2 regions of the Paenibacillus swuensis genome follow, and region 1 is predicted to be linked to the other one. Evidence: riboswitches for the same ligand, from Rfam matches in the RefSeq annotation. Region 1 holds a riboswitch; the other holds the start of a gene.

Region 1 (8,073 bases):
CACACCCACCGTGTTCTGTGCCGTAACCGCTGTAATCGCGCTCATGCCGAACACATTTAACTCCTGAAAAGTTTTGAGGTCCGCCTGAATACCGGCCCCGCCACCACTGTCCGAGCCTGCGATGGTTAACACTTTGGCAAGCTTCATCTATTTCCCCTCCCCCCAATGCCGGGTTATCCCTTTCACTCAGGAGTGTTCATTTAAGCCATTTATTTACATTTAAATACTAAATTACCAATAACCTTTACCGCCCATCATAACTCAAGGCAATCCAACAATTATATTTTTCATAACCTACCTAGCACGTTCAAAAGAACACTTCGCCATCAACATCCATCACGTTGCAAAATTATTTCTGAAAACTGCACCGTATTTTCAACTCCACCTCATTCGTAAAAACACAAACCGACTTCATCCGTAGCTGATTACGTTCCCCGGTCTGCTCCAAGCATCCTCACTGAGTCTTAGGGATAACCCGGCATGGAGCATTTTGCAGATAATAGCACGTTCCCTGATCTGCACCAAGCACCCTCACTGATTCTAAGGGATAACCCGGCATGGAGCATTTTGCGGATAACAGCACGTTCCACTCTCATCAATAAACGGGACTACTCGCCGTCGCATAGCGCTTAACCGGAATTCGTCCTGCTCCATGGGACAGTCGCCCCGCTTCCACCGCGAGCCGCATTGCCTCGGCCATAGCCACCGGGTTTCCGGACCCGCTTACCGCGGTATTCAGCAACACGCCATCGGCTCCCAACTCCATAGCTTTGGCTGCGTCCGAGGGCGCGCCTATGCCTGCGTCCACAATGACCGGCACGGTTGCTTGCTCAATAATGAAGCTTAGATTTAACGGATTCACGATGCCCTGTCCTGAGCCGATTGGAGAGGCCGCCGGCATAACGGCATGCACGCCCAATTCCTGCAGCCTTCGTGCCAATACCACATCATCCGAAGTATACGTCAACACGATAAATCCCAGCTCGAGCAGCATTTCCGAAGCTTTCAACGTCTCCAGCGGATCGGGATACAATGTACGGTCATCCCCAATCACTTCCACTTTAACCATATCGCATAAGCCGGACGCTTTGGCCAGCTTCGCAATGCGGACAGCTTCAACAGCGGTCTTGGCCCCTGCCGTGTTGGGCAATAAAGTATATTGGGCGATGTCGAGCTTTTGCAAAAGATCCGGTTGCTCCTGATCAAAAATATTCATCCGCCGCACCGCAAACGTGAGGATTTCCGCTCCCGACACTTCCACCGCCGCCTTTTGGACATCCGCACTAGTAAACTTCCCTGTTCCCAGCAACAATCGCGACTGAAACCGATGGGGCCCGATCTTTAATGATTCGTTAACTTGAGCATTTTCCTGAGCACTTTCCTGAGCACTTTCCTGAGCACTTTCCTGAGCACTTTCCTGAGCTTTGTCCTTACCCAAATACGTTTTCATCATTAACCTCATCCCCCTCCCACAAAATGAATCATCTCCACCCGGTCCCCATCCCTCAGTAAAGCTTGATCCCTAATTCCAGCATCTAATATCGTCTCGTTCAACTCCACAATTACGACTTTCCCTCGAAGGTTAAGTTGCCCGAGCAACTCGCCCACTGTTTCACAGATAAGGGGCAGATCTGTGCGCATCCCATTTATCCAAAGAGTCATTATCAACACCAACTCCTTCACTGTCAGCTTACTAAAGATATCCGCGCCAACACATTCAATTCCCGCTCTGCTCAAGCGCTTGTGCCGCAAGTCCTATTCTGGATATGGACAAAGCTTCAATCCCCAGCTCCCAAGCGCCTTTCCCCTCAACAAGATCCGCAATCCATTGACCTGTAATCGGACTCAGGAGCACCCCATTGCGATAATGTCCTGCGGCAATGATTAATCCCTGAACATCCGGGTGAAGCCCTATATACGGTAATCCGTCAGGTGTTTGCGGGCGAAGCCCTGTCCAACCTCGTTCGAATTCCGTATGAACAATACCGGGCAGAATCGCCGATGCGCGTTCTAGTAAAGTTAGTACTCCCTGTGTGGTTAACCGTTTGTCATACGTCCCTTCGGTTGAGGTGGCCCCGATGAGGATCCGATTTCCCCGTTTTGGAACGAGATAACAGCAGTGACTAAATAAAGTAGATCGCAGCAACGGCTTATCGGCGATGACAGAGATACACTCCCCTTTCACAGGAATCATGGGCAGTACTAATCCGGTTTCTTTGAGTACATTTCCCGTCCAGCAACCCGCCGTCACGACCACCTGATGGGCAAAATACGTCTTCCGCGCCGTCCGAACACCGCGCACCTTTCCCCGTTCAGTCCATATTTCATGAATGTTTTCGTATTCTCTAAATGCGGCCCCATACGCTTCCGCAGCAAGTTTGTACCCCTTTACCAGCTGCGGTGCTGAAACTTGGCCGTCTCCCGGGATTGATAATGCGCCTAGCATCCATGCCGAGAGTTCCGGCTCCCGCGCTTGAAGCGCTTCGGAATCCAGCCATTCCGCTTCTTCGCCGGAAAGTCTTTGCCATTGCGCTGCCGTTTGCAACTCATCTTTGCCTTCCTCGGTGAGCACGGGAATCAAAAGGCCTTCTCGCATCAACTCTATGTCCACTCCGCTCAGATTTTTCAATTCCTGAGCTAATGCCGGAAACATTCCACGGCTTTCCAACGCCCATGCATAGAGCGGTCCCCCCTGTTGCATCTCCGCTTGCGCCGCAAGCATACCTGCTGCCGCGCCAGAAGCTTCCCCGCCCATGCCCCCGCTGTCGAGCACAATGACTTTCATGCCGCGTTTGGCCATTTGAAACGCTGCAGAGCATCCTATGATCCCGCCTCCGACGACTATGACATCCGCATGCTTCACATTCGTCTCGCTCATGCTTGCTTCTCACCTCTTACAGCGTATACTGAGTAAGCATCGAGGGCGGCGCGGTAACACCTGGCGGCTTCGACCGGATCAGCGGCTTCCCAAATGCCGGACATGACGGCAATGCCCGCCGCGCCTGCTGCGCAAACTTCCGCCACTTGCGACGTACCGATGCCGCCGATGGCGATCACCCCGGCAGCTGTTGCCGCACAGCGCACCGCCGCCGCAAGCTCCCGCACGCCGCGCCCGGGTCTGCCGGGCTTGGACGGCGTCGCGAATACGTGCCCGAAGAGCACGTACCGCGCTCCCTGCGCAGCCGCATCCCCAGCCTCTTCCGGACGGTGCACCGACCGTCCGTACACGAGGCCCGGGAAGCGATCCCTCACCTGGGCCGCCGACAGACTGCGGCCGCCCAACTGCACGCCGCCTGTGCGCATCGCCCAGGCGACGTCGGCGCGGTCGTTGACGATCAGCCGTTCCAACGAAACGCCTGCGGCCGTCAGCGCGCCGATCAACTCGCATAGCATGGCTGCGCCTGCTTGCGGCTCCCGCAAGTGGATCGCGCTGACCACCGGCGCGATCTCCGCGGCAATGCGAATCAGCCGGTCCCAAGGCTGCTTCCCATCGGTAATCACGTGCAGCTCATGCACCGCCAGCCCATCTTGTTCTGGGCGCTGGGCTTGCTGTCCCCGTGGATCTCCTTGCGCCTCACCCTTAAACGGTGATGTTCCCCCCGTATTTGCCATGCCTTCTCTTCCTGCCGTACCTTCTCTTCCTGCTATGCCTTCTCTTCCTGGCATGCCTTCTCTTGCTGCCATGCCTTCTCTTCCCGCCGAACCGCTCACCGCCGGCTCTCCGAATACTCGCGGGCTTTCTCCTCCAGGCCGCGCTCCAGTGCTTCTTCCGTTTCCATTCCATGCCGCTTCGCGTACTCCCTAATATCCTGGGTGATCCGCATGGAACAGAATTTCGGGCCGCACATGGAGCAGAAGTGCGCACTCTTCGCGCCTTCCGCAGGCAGCGTCTCATCGTGGAATTCCATCGCTCTCTCCGGATCGAGCGACAAAGCAAACTGGTCGCGCCACCTGAACTCGAACCGCGCTTTGGACAGCGCGTCATCCCGCTCTTGCGCGCCCGGATGCCCCTTGGCCAAATCCGCCGCATGCGCCGCGATTTTGTACGCGATCACGCCTTCCCGAACATCGTTCTTGTTCGGCAGGCCCAGATGTTCCTTCGGCGTCACATAGCACAGCATCGACGTGCCGAAGGAACCGATCAACGCCGCACCGATGGCGGATGTGATATGGTCGTAGCCCGGCGCGATGTCCGTCGTCAGCGGACCCAGCGTATAGAATGGAGCTTCTTTACAAATCTCCATCTGTAACTCCACGTTCTCCTTGATTTTGTGTAACGGAACATGACCCGGACCTTCAATCATCACCTGCACATCATGTCTCCATGCGATTTCCGTCAATTCCCCCAGCGTTTGCAATTCCGCAAATTGCGCCTCATCGTTGGCATCGGCAATGGATCCCGGACGCAAACCGTCGCCAAGCGAGAACGCGATATCATACGCCTTCATAATTTCGCAAATTTCCTCAAAATGCGTATACAGGAAATTTTCCTTGTGATGAGCCAAACACCACGAAGCCATAATCGATCCGCCCCGGGAGACGATGCCCGTAACCCGTTTCGCCGTCATCGGCACATAACGCAGGAGCACGCCGGCATGGATTGTGAAATAGTCAACCCCTTGTTCCGCCTGCTCAATCAACGTGTCCCTGTAGATGTCCCAGGTCAGCGCCTCCGCTTTGCCTCCCACTTTTTCCAGCGCCTGATAAAGAGGCACCGTTCCCACCGGAACCGGGGAGTTACGTATAATCCACTCTCTTGTCGTATGGATATGCTGACCTGTAGAAAGGTCCATGATCGTGTCTGCTCCCCAGCGAATGGCCCATGTCATCTTCTCCACTTCTTCCTCAATGGATGAGGATACGGCGGAGTTGCCGATATTAGCGTTGATCTTCACCAGGAAGTGCCTTCCGATTAACATCGGTTCACTTTCAGGATGATTAATATTGTTGGGCAAAATAGCCCGGCCGCAAGCAATCTCATTCCGCACAAATTCAGGATCCATCCCTTCCCGGATGGCCGCGAATTCCATCTCCGGGGTAATAATGCCCCTGCGGGCGTAATGCATCTGCGTCACATTCTGACCTGCTTTGGCCCGAAGCGGATTCGAATGAACCCGCGGAAACCTTTCCTCCGCTTCCTGACTCCGCCATCCCGCGGCCGGCATTCCGTTATCTTCCGGTTTCACCGTACGCCCTTCATATGTTTCAACATCGCCCCGGCGCGTAATCCAAGGTTGCCGAAGAGCGGGTAATCCTTGACGGATATCGGTCTGGTGCTCCCCGTCCGTATACAAACCGCTTGTATCATATACCCGTACAGGCGCGTTATGTTCAACACCTTCTGAAGTCTCCGTGTCGCTTAATGCAATTTCCCGCATCGGCACCCGTACGTCATCCGCGGTACCCTCCACATAAATTTTCCTGCTCGCCGGAAAAGCCTTGATATACGGCGCTCCCGTTTCTTCTGCCATTTTGGACATAGCCAAAAAACCTCCTCAACATGATTTAGCCGCTCTCGATCAGCGCATGAAACATCTTCAGAGGTCCGCCTGGACATCCGGAACCGCAATTTCCCGACAAAAAAAGACCGCAAGCATAAACAAGCGGTCCTGTGGTCAGTCGTTACGACTCCAAGGCTTCATTCCTCCGCTGGCATTATCCAGTTCAGGTATAACGGTCAAGTGCCGTATCAGCACTCCTCTCAGCCCGGTTCTCCGAGCTCCCGCGAACAATATGTAATTCCAACCAAGCATACATGAGAAGGTAAAGATTGTAAATCCTTATTTGGCAAAATAGTTCTTTCTGATCATCTCATCGTCCCTGTATTCCGTATTCTCACACGAACATCGATGTTGTACTCCGCATCCTGCATGGATTTTCGCCACTTTTCTCGCGTCCAATCTCCTCTAAACTCAGCCCGTATATATCTTCCGATTCCGGCTGGGTCAATGGAAAGCCTGTTATATTTTTGGATTAACCGATGAACATCTTGTTTAATATGCTTTTCACTTTCACGTTCAAGTTTATTTATATCCGCAGGATCCTCAAGATCCAGTCCATCCTGAAAATCCTGCACGGCACCCTGCTCCATCAGCTTCATATGGATTGTTGCTTTGTCCAGTGAACCCTTTACCGTTGTCTTCATCCGGCTCCTCACAAAGTCAAGGAGTAGATATTGTTGTGAAGAGCCCTCCAGATCCAAATCTACTGTGATATTGGGAATATGTTTATCGCTCCGCATCATCTCCACCATTCGGGTTTCTTCCAACGTATTGAACGCGACCAATCGATCTTCACGGAATAACCCGATTTTTGAGATCTCTACGATCTCCTCGTGCTTTTCCAGGTAAGGAACCATGGGGTCGCTTACCTCATTGGTCACCCGAAAGATAAAGTCCCGTAACGTAGTAAACGGACTGAATGATGTTGATTCCCGAGGATGCAAGAGATCATTTAAATACATACTTTTCTGCTTGGAAGCCATGCCTCCTGACATAAATTCATGTACCGTTCCTTTTACGACAGCGATATAGGCGTTATTGGAAATCAACGGATCACGATATAAATTTAAGAGTGTGGTTAGCAACCCTTCGTTTCTGGCCATTTCCTCGCTGAACAGAATGACTCTGACTTGACGGGCGCTCAATGTTTTTCCGGAACGAGCCGAAAGACGGTATAACATTTCATGGGGCAGTTGCACGACAGAGGACAGCACTTTATCCTCATCCGATTGTTCGTTGGTCGGTTGAGGAACAGATACAGTCACGTTGTATTTATGCCCGGCAGCCTGATCAAATCCGATTACACCCGCCATATCCAAGTCTTCAATTGCTTGCCTTTCCATCTCCGGAGCACAACCTGTCAGGATCAGCAGTATCATGCATGTGCTTAGGCTTATCAAAGCTCTACTTGTCATGACGCGCCGCCTTTCTTTGGCTGATGAAATGCAACCCGAGTAACAATAGGCTCCACAATATTAATATATAGCCTGCAACATTGGCGTATTGATAATAATAAGCGTATTTAATAATGGTTGCGGAAGGTACCCTGATGATTACAAACACGGCGGCAACACAAAGATAAATATGGAGGCTTCGCTTCTTTCTCCATAAACCGTCCAACCCTTTGGCGCTCACCCATAAGTAGGCGGCGGCGGTGGTGACCACTGTAAACAACCATAATGCCAGACCCAGATTCTCAATACGTTCCACAAAGGTAAATTCTACCGATTTCAGAATATCAAGCAAAGGGTATTGCACATTCTCCAGTTGCCAGCGTGAGAAATAAATGACTCCCGCAAAGCTCACTGAAAGATATAACAATACTGTAATCCATAGTCCGATGGATGCATGCTTCAGCGCTTGCTTTCGGTTTATGATGTATGGAAAGTAGAACAGGACCAATTCAAATCCAAACATGGAGGGAAAGCCTGATAGAAACGCAGTCCAAGTATGTTCCCATGGCGCAAGCGGAAACAAGGGCAACAGGTTCGTAAACTCCCCTTTTTGCATAGACCACTTCAGACAATAAATGATCCATCCCGTTAAAATAAAGGAAAGGATACACATCCGGGCAATATGTCGAATGCCGCCAAATACGATGTAGGCGACGACCAGAAGCAGCGCAATCAACGGCAAATACGTGTTCATGTCAGGTAAAGACACCGTGCCCACCAACATGACATAACCTGAAACGACCACCGCCGTTTGGAATACACCATAGATGACAATGGCATAGTTACATACGGAACCAATCCATAACCCAAGCAGCTTGCGATTGATTTCAAACAAGTTTAATTCGGGGTATTTGCCGGCCAAAATCGTCATGGGAATAAGAGTGAGTTGCGCGATAATTGCCATCATAATTACGAGCCACCACTGGGTATGACCGGCGGGACTCAGAAGATGAGGCAGCACAATAACACTGTAACCTACCATCACATTTTGCCCTAGAAAAATAACGTGCACCGGCTTTAAATGTCTGACTCTTGCGGATTGGGTCATTTGCTCTTACTCCTCATCCATCGGACGTTTCACGCGGTTCCCCGCTTTCGCGGCAGCGGATTGTTTCAGC
Region 2 (8,073 bases), 310 kb from region 1:
GCGTAGATCACTTTGGCCCGTTGCACAAAACCCCTCGCTAACGCGATCCGCTGCCGTTCGCCGCCGCTCAGCTTCTCCGCGGGCGATGCCGCTTTGTCAAGCAAACCGACGTTCTCCAAATAATCCATCGCGTTCGCATATTCTTCTGTGGAAACACGACCTGTGATCAGCCTCCAGAACGGCGTGTAGAATAATCGGCCTCTTAACACGTTCTTTAACGCGCTTTTTCTGGGCTGAATATCCGCCTTTTCCTCCAGATACGCCCAATGTTTGGACAGCTTAAGCCGCTCCAGCCAACTCGAATTTGTTATATCATTGCCTTCATATATGTATTGACCGTCATCCCAGCGTTCACGCAGGGCCAGGCATTTCAGGAACGTTGTCTTTCCGCTGCCGCTGGCGCCGAGAACGGCCACCAATTCACCTTCGTTAATCTCCATACTGATCCTATTTAAAATAAGTTGGCTATCAATCGACTTCGTCAAATTACGGATAATCATAATAAGTAGCTCCCTTTCCGCTGCAGAATACGCTTACTTTGATTATAACACGGGAAAGGACAAGCTTCACACCGGTTTCCTCCCGCAAAAAAAAGCGGCCGAAGCCGCTTCATCACAATTTAATCTATTCACTGCTTTTCATGCAAAAGTCCCAGCGCCTCGCCCATCTTAACCTTATCTCCGACTTGCAGGTCCGTTCGCGGGTCAAAGGTTCCGTCTTCTGTAAGAAGCACGACGGTGGAGCCGAATTGAAAGTAAGCCAGCTCTTGACCGCGTTCGAATTCTTGAAGTCCGGGATCGGCGTATTTGATGCTGCTGACATTCATGGCGCCGACTTTCACGACAGCGACTTCACCGCGGTTATGACGAATATAGGAGATTAAGCGTTCGTTCCGGCTAAGCACACGTTTCATATGCCTTAATCCGAACTCGTTAACAGGGTATACTTTACCGGGAATATGCTCGGTTTCCACCATTTCCCCGGCTACCGGCGTGTGTATGCGATGATAATCCGTCGGGCTCAGGTACAGGACATAATAGAATCCGTGCTTGTAACTTTCCGAGCGGGGAGAGAAATGCAATAGTTCTTCAAGGGTGTAATCCTGTCCTTTAACATTCAGCAGGGACCCGTTGTCTATAACGCCCATACCTGTAATGCGGGCATCGACAGGACTGATCAGCGCCGCTGTATCTTCGGCCAACGGACGAAGTCCGGGCTTGAGGCGGCGGGTGAAGAAATCGTTCAGTGAAGCATATTCATAAAGGGCCTTCTCCGCGTCTTCGATACGGATGCCGTACATTTGGGCGAACTTCGGAATAAGCTTGCGGCTGGCGCGGGACTGCGCGAAACCGCCGGTCAGCTTAGAAATAAATTTGCGTGATGATAGTTCGGTTAACAGACGCATTGCGGATTTCATCATGTTTATCGTTCACCTGTTCCTTGTCCTACTCAGTGTATCTGTGTATCAGACTATATTGACATAATTCATAGGACAAATCAATGACCAGGTAACTTACAACAGGAAACACGGACCGCCATTCCGAGCAAAATAGGTGTTGAAAACGGACAAGATTGCGTGTATTGTTGTTAACAACTGAATAGGAAATACGGGAGCTTGATGAAGTCAGGCTGAGAGTGCGTCCTCGTGACGCAGACCGTTAATCTGAACTGGATAATGCCAGCGGAGAGAATTTCACGATGCGCCTGTAGTTGCGCATATTCTTAGAGCCGACTGTGTTTATCCGCGGGTCTTTTTTTTATTTCCTGATTTTGGTTAGTAGAGAAGGGGAGATGGATGCGTTGGGTATGAGAAAAATAGGGATTTTGCTGCTGACGGGAACGATACTTTTGGCAGGTTGCGGAGCGGGCACGGACGGAAACAAGGCTGAGAATGCCAAGGGGGAGAAACAGACTAAGCCGGCGGAGCTGAAGGAAGTGAAGGTTGTCCTGGATTGGACGCCTAACACGAATCATACGGGTCTCTACGTCGCAAGGGATCAAGGATACTACAAGGCACAGGGCCTTGATGTGGAGATCATTCAACCCGGTCAAAGCGGAGCGGACCAGATGGTGGCTACCGGCAGCGCGGATTTCGGCGTTTCCTATCAGGAGGGCGTTACCCTGGCGCGCTTGCAGAATGTGCCGCTCGTATCCTTGGCGGCTGTTATTCAACATAATACGTCCGGCTTTGCTGCGCCGGTTGCCAAGGGTGTGAAATCCCCGAAGGATTTCGAAGGGAAGACCTACGGCGGCTTTGGATCCCCGGCGGAAGAGGCGATGCTGGATTCCCTGATGCAGGCGGACGGCGCCGATGTGAAGAAGGTGAAGATCGTTCAGGCGGGGGACGCGGACTTCTTTACGATGACGAAGCGGGATGTGGATTTTGCCTGGATCTACTACGCTTGGACCGGGGTTGAGGCGGAACTTCGCAAGGAACCGATTGATATGGTTTATTTGAATGAATTTTCAGAGAAACTGGATTACTATACGCCGGTCATCGTGACGAATGAAGAACATGTCAATAACAATGCTGAGTTAGTGAAGAAATTTATGGCGGCCACGGCCAAAGGGTATCAGTATGCGATTGATGAGCCGGAACAAGCGGCCGAGCTGTTGATTAAAGCGGAGCCTGATCTGGATCCGGAGCTCGTTCGCGCTTCGCAGAAATGGCTGAGTCCGAAGTATCAGGACGACGCCAAGCGTTGGGGCGAGCAGAAGCTGAGCGTGTGGGAAGGCTACGCGGCATGGATGCAGGAATACAAACTGATTGACAAGCCGTTGGAAGCGGAGAAGGCGTTTACGAACGACTTTTTGCCGGAATAAGGATGAAGGGAGAGGGCAGCACATGGCAACTACATTATTAAGTGTACAAATTATACCGTCCGTTAAAGGAAATGAAGATGTGATTCCATACGTGGACCGGGCCATTGAAGTTATACAAAAGTCCGGCGTCAAGCATCAGGTGAATGCGCTAAACACCACGTTGGAAGGGGAATTGCCGCACCTTCTGGAGATCGTAAAGGACATGAACGATGCGATGATTCAGGCCGGATGTCCGCGGGTCATGACCCAAATGACGTTATACCATAACCCGGAAGGCGCGTCGATGGATCAACTGACCGAAAAGTACAGATAAATGAAACGTGTTCGGATTCACGCTGTGGGCATGGCCGCGGCCGGGATCCTCGGACTGCTGGCGCTGTGGCAAGCCGCGACGGTCGTGTTCGGGATCGAAGCCTGGCTGCTGCCAAGTCCGTGGCAGATCGGTACGGAAGCATGGGCGTCCCGGGAGCGGGTAGGAGAACATGCCGCGGCGACTGCTGTGCTTGCTGTAGGCGGATTCGCATTGAGTGCGGCGCTGGGCGTACTGTTCGCATTCGTCTTACATCTGTTGCCATGGTTACGGCGGTTGGCTGAACCTTTGCTGATTCTCTCGCAGAGTGTGCCGACGATTGCGCTGGCGCCGCTGCTTATTCTGTGGCTGGGCTTCGGGGTTATGCCAAAGCTGGTGTTGATCGTGCTTGTGTGCTTCTTTCCGGTGTTGATCGCCGCGTTGGGAGGCTTTCGGCACGCGGACCGCGACATGGTGCGCTATATGCGGATGATCGGCGCCTCCCGGCGGCAGATCTTCATGAAGCTGGAGCTGCCGGGCGCCTTGCCGCACCTGTTCTCGGGCTTGAAGATCGGCGCGACCTACAGCGTCATGGGAGCGGTCATCGCGGAATGGCTGGGCGCCGAGAAGGGGATCGGCGTCTACATGACGCTCGCGTCGGCCTCCTTCCGGGCCGACCGTGTGTTTGTGGCGATCGGCGTTATCGCCGCGCTTAGTTTGGTGTTGTTCGCGGCCATGGGCGCGCTGGAACGTTGGGTCACCCCGTGGAACGCGGGGGCCGGAGAGGAGGAAGAGAAATGAGCAGCAAGCTTGCGTTGTGCGATATTTCTCTGACGTTCGCCGGCGGCGGTGCGGGACCGCGGGAGCGGCGGGGTGTGCAGGCAGGTGTCCCCGTGTTGGACGGGGTCAACCTGCGGGTTGGTGACGGAGAGTTCGTCTCCGTCATCGGGCCTTCGGGCAGCGGCAAGAGCACGCTGTTCCAAGTCATCGGCGGCGTGCTGACGCCGTCGGGCGGCCGGGTGCTGCTGGACGGCGCGGACGTCACCGGGCAGACGGGCCGCATCAGCTACATGCCGCAGAGCAACACGCTGCTGCCATGGCGCACGGTGCTTGGCAACCTCCTGCTGATAAGGGAGGTTGAAGGGACCGCGGACGCCGAGGCGCGCGCTGAGGCGATGGCGTGGCTGCGCCGCATCGGCTTGGACGGCTATGCGGACAGCTATCCGCATGTGTTGTCCGGCGGCATGCAGCAGCGGGTGGCGTTCTTGCGGGCGTTGCTTAGCCCCAAGGAACTGCTGTGCCTGGACGAACCGTTCGGGGCACTGGATGCGCTCACCCGGCAAGAGATGCAAGAGTGGCTCCTATCGGTGTGGGAAGAGGACCGGCGCTCGGTGCTGTTCGTCACCCATTCCATTGAAGAAGCTTTGCTGCTGTCGGACCGAATTTACATCTTATCGCCTAGGCCGGCAACGGTAATTCGCGAGATACAAGTGCCGTTCGGGAGACCGCGTAAAGAAGAAATTCGCCATGACGCGGCTTTCATCCAGTTGCGGCGTGAAATTTATGAGGGGCTGCGAAGCTAGTTGTTATTATGAAAATCAAGAAGGACGCCAATAGGCGTCTTTTTTCATGATAGAAAGTATATAAAATAGGAGTGATAACTAGGGTTTGTACTTCTTTAGGGGGGTATTGATACTTATTTGAACTTGAATGCTGGGTTATCCCGAACGCTCAGTGATGTGACCGAAGACTGAAATGCTGGGTTATCCCGAAGGCTCAGTGGTGTGATCAAAGACTAAAATGCTGGGTTATCCCGAAGGCTCAGTGGTGTGATCGAAGATTGAAATGCTGGGTTATCCCGAAGGCTCAGTGGTGTGATCGAAGAAGGCAATGGAGTGATATTTGGAAAATTAGTATTAATGTGTTTAGAGAAGGAAATATGTAATTGTAAAAAATGGTTGTCCGTGAGTCAGGCAATCTGTTCATGTAAGCACATCGGTTTGCGTGAAATGAGTTGTTTATAAGTAACAGCAGGTGTAACAATGAACAGCCGAAATAACCTCGATACGGCGCGGTTCGGTTTAAACGAATGATTGATACGATAGGAGACTTCATCCAGATACGATTGTAAATGCTTGTCACTTACTCCGTAGTAACGCTCGTTTATTCGAACAGGAACAGAATCACAGATTATATTTAACGTGTCACAAGCGTTCTCCTTTCTGAAACCATAATGAATAAAAGGAACTCGGACCGAAGGACTAACATGAGTCTGAATAAAGTTGGAATAATCCCAATAACTAAGTTCTTTGTTAGGATGATGTTTCGGTATAAAAACATGCTTCAGCTTGACATAGGAAACTTCACCATAGTTAAGAGAGGCCCCTCCAACAAATGGCTGCTCATTGCGCATCGTCTTAAAGCCTTTAATATGGAAATTGCACGGATTGTACGTAGCTGAAATTACTTCGACAAGTCCTGTGAGCAGCTGCTCTGCATCTCCTTGCTGAATGGCATGGCGAAGTTTGTGAAGGATTAACCAAGCCGTCTTATAAGTGACTCCAATGATGGTAGATAGTTGCACCGCGTTAATTGTAGCCAGTGGGTTAGCAATAAGAAATAAAGCTTGAAACCACTTATGAAGTAAAGTGCGGCTTCCTTGCATAATGGTCCCTACGAGAAGAGAAGCTTGATACTTGCAGTTGCGGCATTCATATAGAGGTAGCCGACGTGTGATAATGACATTGGCCTTAACGCACTCATCGGTATCCGTTGGGCCACTTGGCTGAGATCAGGATTGGCATACATGAAGCCTCATCATGATACTTACGTCTGAATTGATCGAAAGTTACTTCATGAATAGACATAATCCTCACTCTCTTTACGCAATGAAGGAACAAATGTTCTGTATATGTCATATAATACCAAACAAATGTTCTGATTACAAGAGTTTTTTGAAACTTTTTACCTGATTCTTAGGGATAACCCAGCATTGGAACTAATATAATGTTCACCTGATTCTTAGGGATAACCCAGCATCGGCGCTGAGATGCATTTAATACGTGGCAGTTGACCAAGCAACATGATCCAGCCTCGCGCGTAAACTCTTTAGACTCCAACAGAGCCAAACACGGTCGCCATCTATAGAGGCCTCGATAGAGTTTTTTTTTAAAGGCTATGTTAAAACTTACGTTTATGATAGGGGATACCCTCGCCATCTTCACAGTAGGATTTGAGACTATAAAGGAAAATTGCCCAGTTATAGTTACAGGAGCGATAAAATGGCGTTACTTCTTTCCAGTTCATATGACGCAAAGTAATATAAGACTTCCCGTTTTTCTCTTGAATATCAAAGGATATCATCGTACCAATCCATTCTGGATCTGAATCTATACAATGCCAGACGACTTTTTTATTAGGGATCAATTCCTCTATTCTCATCTTAGTTATGTCATTGCTGCCGAATCGAAATTCATTAATAAAGCCAATCTGATTACCAGTGATGAGTTCATTGGTCCATATTTCCGCCAGCCCCTCAGCGGTGGTTAACGTTTCATACACCTTCAATGCTGGGACATGTACGGTTTGCAAGTGCTCGATATTTGCCATGACTAACTCCTCTCGAACTGCAATAGTTTGTTTAATAAAAGTGATATTACCCCTATAATAGAACATTTGTTCTTTATTGTCAAATATTAACAATATCGTTTAACACTGCCTGATTATAAGATCATCGGTGGATATCCCATCGGCTCATCGAACATTTTTCCCTATACCATTGCCGCGGAGTGCATTATGATTATCTTATTGAAATTACTCTAATTACTGTAATTAGCTAAATAAACCGTTATATGGATGGAGGTTTTACAGATGAAGGTTGGATTAAGCTCATACAGTGTGGTCAGGTTGTTGGAAGAAGGGACCCTATCAATACTCGACTTGCCGCAATGGATTAAGGAACACGGCGGAGAACACCTGGAATTGGCGCCCCTCGGTTACTCGCTCTTGGATGATCCGCAGCTTGCCGATCAACTGCGCATCCGCGCCGATGAAGCCGGAATCGAGCTTTCTAACTATTGTATTTCGGCCAACTTCGTACAATCGACTAGAGCGGCTTTTGAGGAAGAAGTTGAACGCGTAAAGAAGCATGTGGATCTTGCGGCTCGGCTGAGAATACCCTATGTACGGCATGATGTAACGGGATTCAGTAAGGAGCCGGGGGAAATTTCGATCGGTTATTTTGAACGTGTGCTGCCTGAGCTCGTGGAAGGAAGCAGATGCATTGCCGATTACGCGGCGACGTTCGGCATTACGACAAGTATTGAAAATCACGGATTCTGTGTGCAGGCGAGCGACAGGGTCCGGCGGGTGGTTGAAGAGGTGGATCGCGCGAATTTCAGAACCACGCTGGATGTAGGCAACTTCCTGTGCGTGGATGAGCAACCCTGGGTGGGCGTGATGAACAACATTTCTCTGGCTTCCGTGGTTCATTTCAAAGATTTCTATATCCGTCCTTATGACCAACCGCCCGGCGAGGGACCTTGGTTTCAAAGCACTCATGGAAATTACTTGCGGGGCGCTATACTGGGACAAGGGGATCTGAACATCCCCCGTCTCGTGAAAATTGTAAAAGACGCGGGCTATGACGGATACGTTACCGTGGAGTTTGAAGGAATTGAAGATTCTTTCACGGGTTCGCGTATCGGCATGGATAACTTAAAGAGAATGTGGAACGAAGCCTGAACAAGGTTTAGGCCGTTTCTTTCTCTCAATGATAAAATATTTCTCTGCTTATGGATTTAGCTTGGTGTGAGATAATGAAAATTTTGTCGATTTTCGTGTCATATTTTGTAACATTTTCATTGCCGAAAACCCTGTTTCTACCTTAATATAAATGTAAACAAATAGTGAATGCAAAAGGTGGAAATTACATGATGCGCAATCCGTCCCAATTTAAAGAA

The links. Region 1 has a riboswitch for thiamine pyrophosphate ahead of thiC (phosphomethylpyrimidine synthase ThiC). Riboswitches for the same ligand answer to the same signal wherever they lie in the genome.
Region 2: linked by a shared signal. The riboswitch ahead of SY83_RS07255 (ABC transporter substrate-binding protein) and the one ahead of thiC (phosphomethylpyrimidine synthase ThiC) in region 1 are both predicted to bind thiamine pyrophosphate.

What each region holds. Positions count from the first base shown of each region.
Region 1 is NZ_CP011388.1:1,961,581-1,969,653, forward strand. Features, by position in the region: gene thiD (bifunctional hydroxymethylpyrimidine kinase/phosphomethylpyrimidine kinase) at 1-147, opposite strand, end outside; gene SY83_RS08585 (thiazole synthase) at 596-1,453, opposite strand; gene thiS (sulfur carrier protein ThiS) at 1,459-1,662, opposite strand; gene thiO (glycine oxidase ThiO) at 1,718-2,878, opposite strand; gene SY83_RS08600 (thiamine phosphate synthase) at 2,875-3,684, opposite strand; gene thiC (phosphomethylpyrimidine synthase ThiC) at 3,708-5,480, opposite strand; TPP riboswitch at 5,624-5,736, opposite strand; gene SY83_RS08610 (Ger(x)C family spore germination protein) at 5,807-6,916, opposite strand; gene SY83_RS08615 (GerAB/ArcD/ProY family transporter) at 6,906-8,003, opposite strand; gene SY83_RS08620 (spore germination protein) at 8,010-8,073, opposite strand, start outside.
Region 2 is NZ_CP011388.1:1,656,571-1,664,643, reverse strand. Features, by position in the region: gene SY83_RS07265 (ATP-binding cassette domain-containing protein) at 1-500, opposite strand, end outside; gene asd (archaetidylserine decarboxylase) at 629-1,420, opposite strand; TPP riboswitch at 1,598-1,707, shown strand; gene SY83_RS07255 (ABC transporter substrate-binding protein) at 1,807-2,823, shown strand; gene SY83_RS07250 (thiamine-binding protein) at 2,846-3,136, shown strand; gene SY83_RS07245 (ABC transporter permease) at 3,167-3,913, shown strand; gene SY83_RS07240 (ABC transporter ATP-binding protein) at 3,910-4,695, shown strand; gene SY83_RS07235 (hypothetical protein) at 5,082-5,777, opposite strand; gene SY83_RS07230 (SRPBCC family protein) at 6,293-6,721, opposite strand; gene SY83_RS07225 (sugar phosphate isomerase/epimerase family protein) at 6,983-7,855, shown strand; gene SY83_RS07220 (methyl-accepting chemotaxis protein) at 8,044-8,073, shown strand, end outside.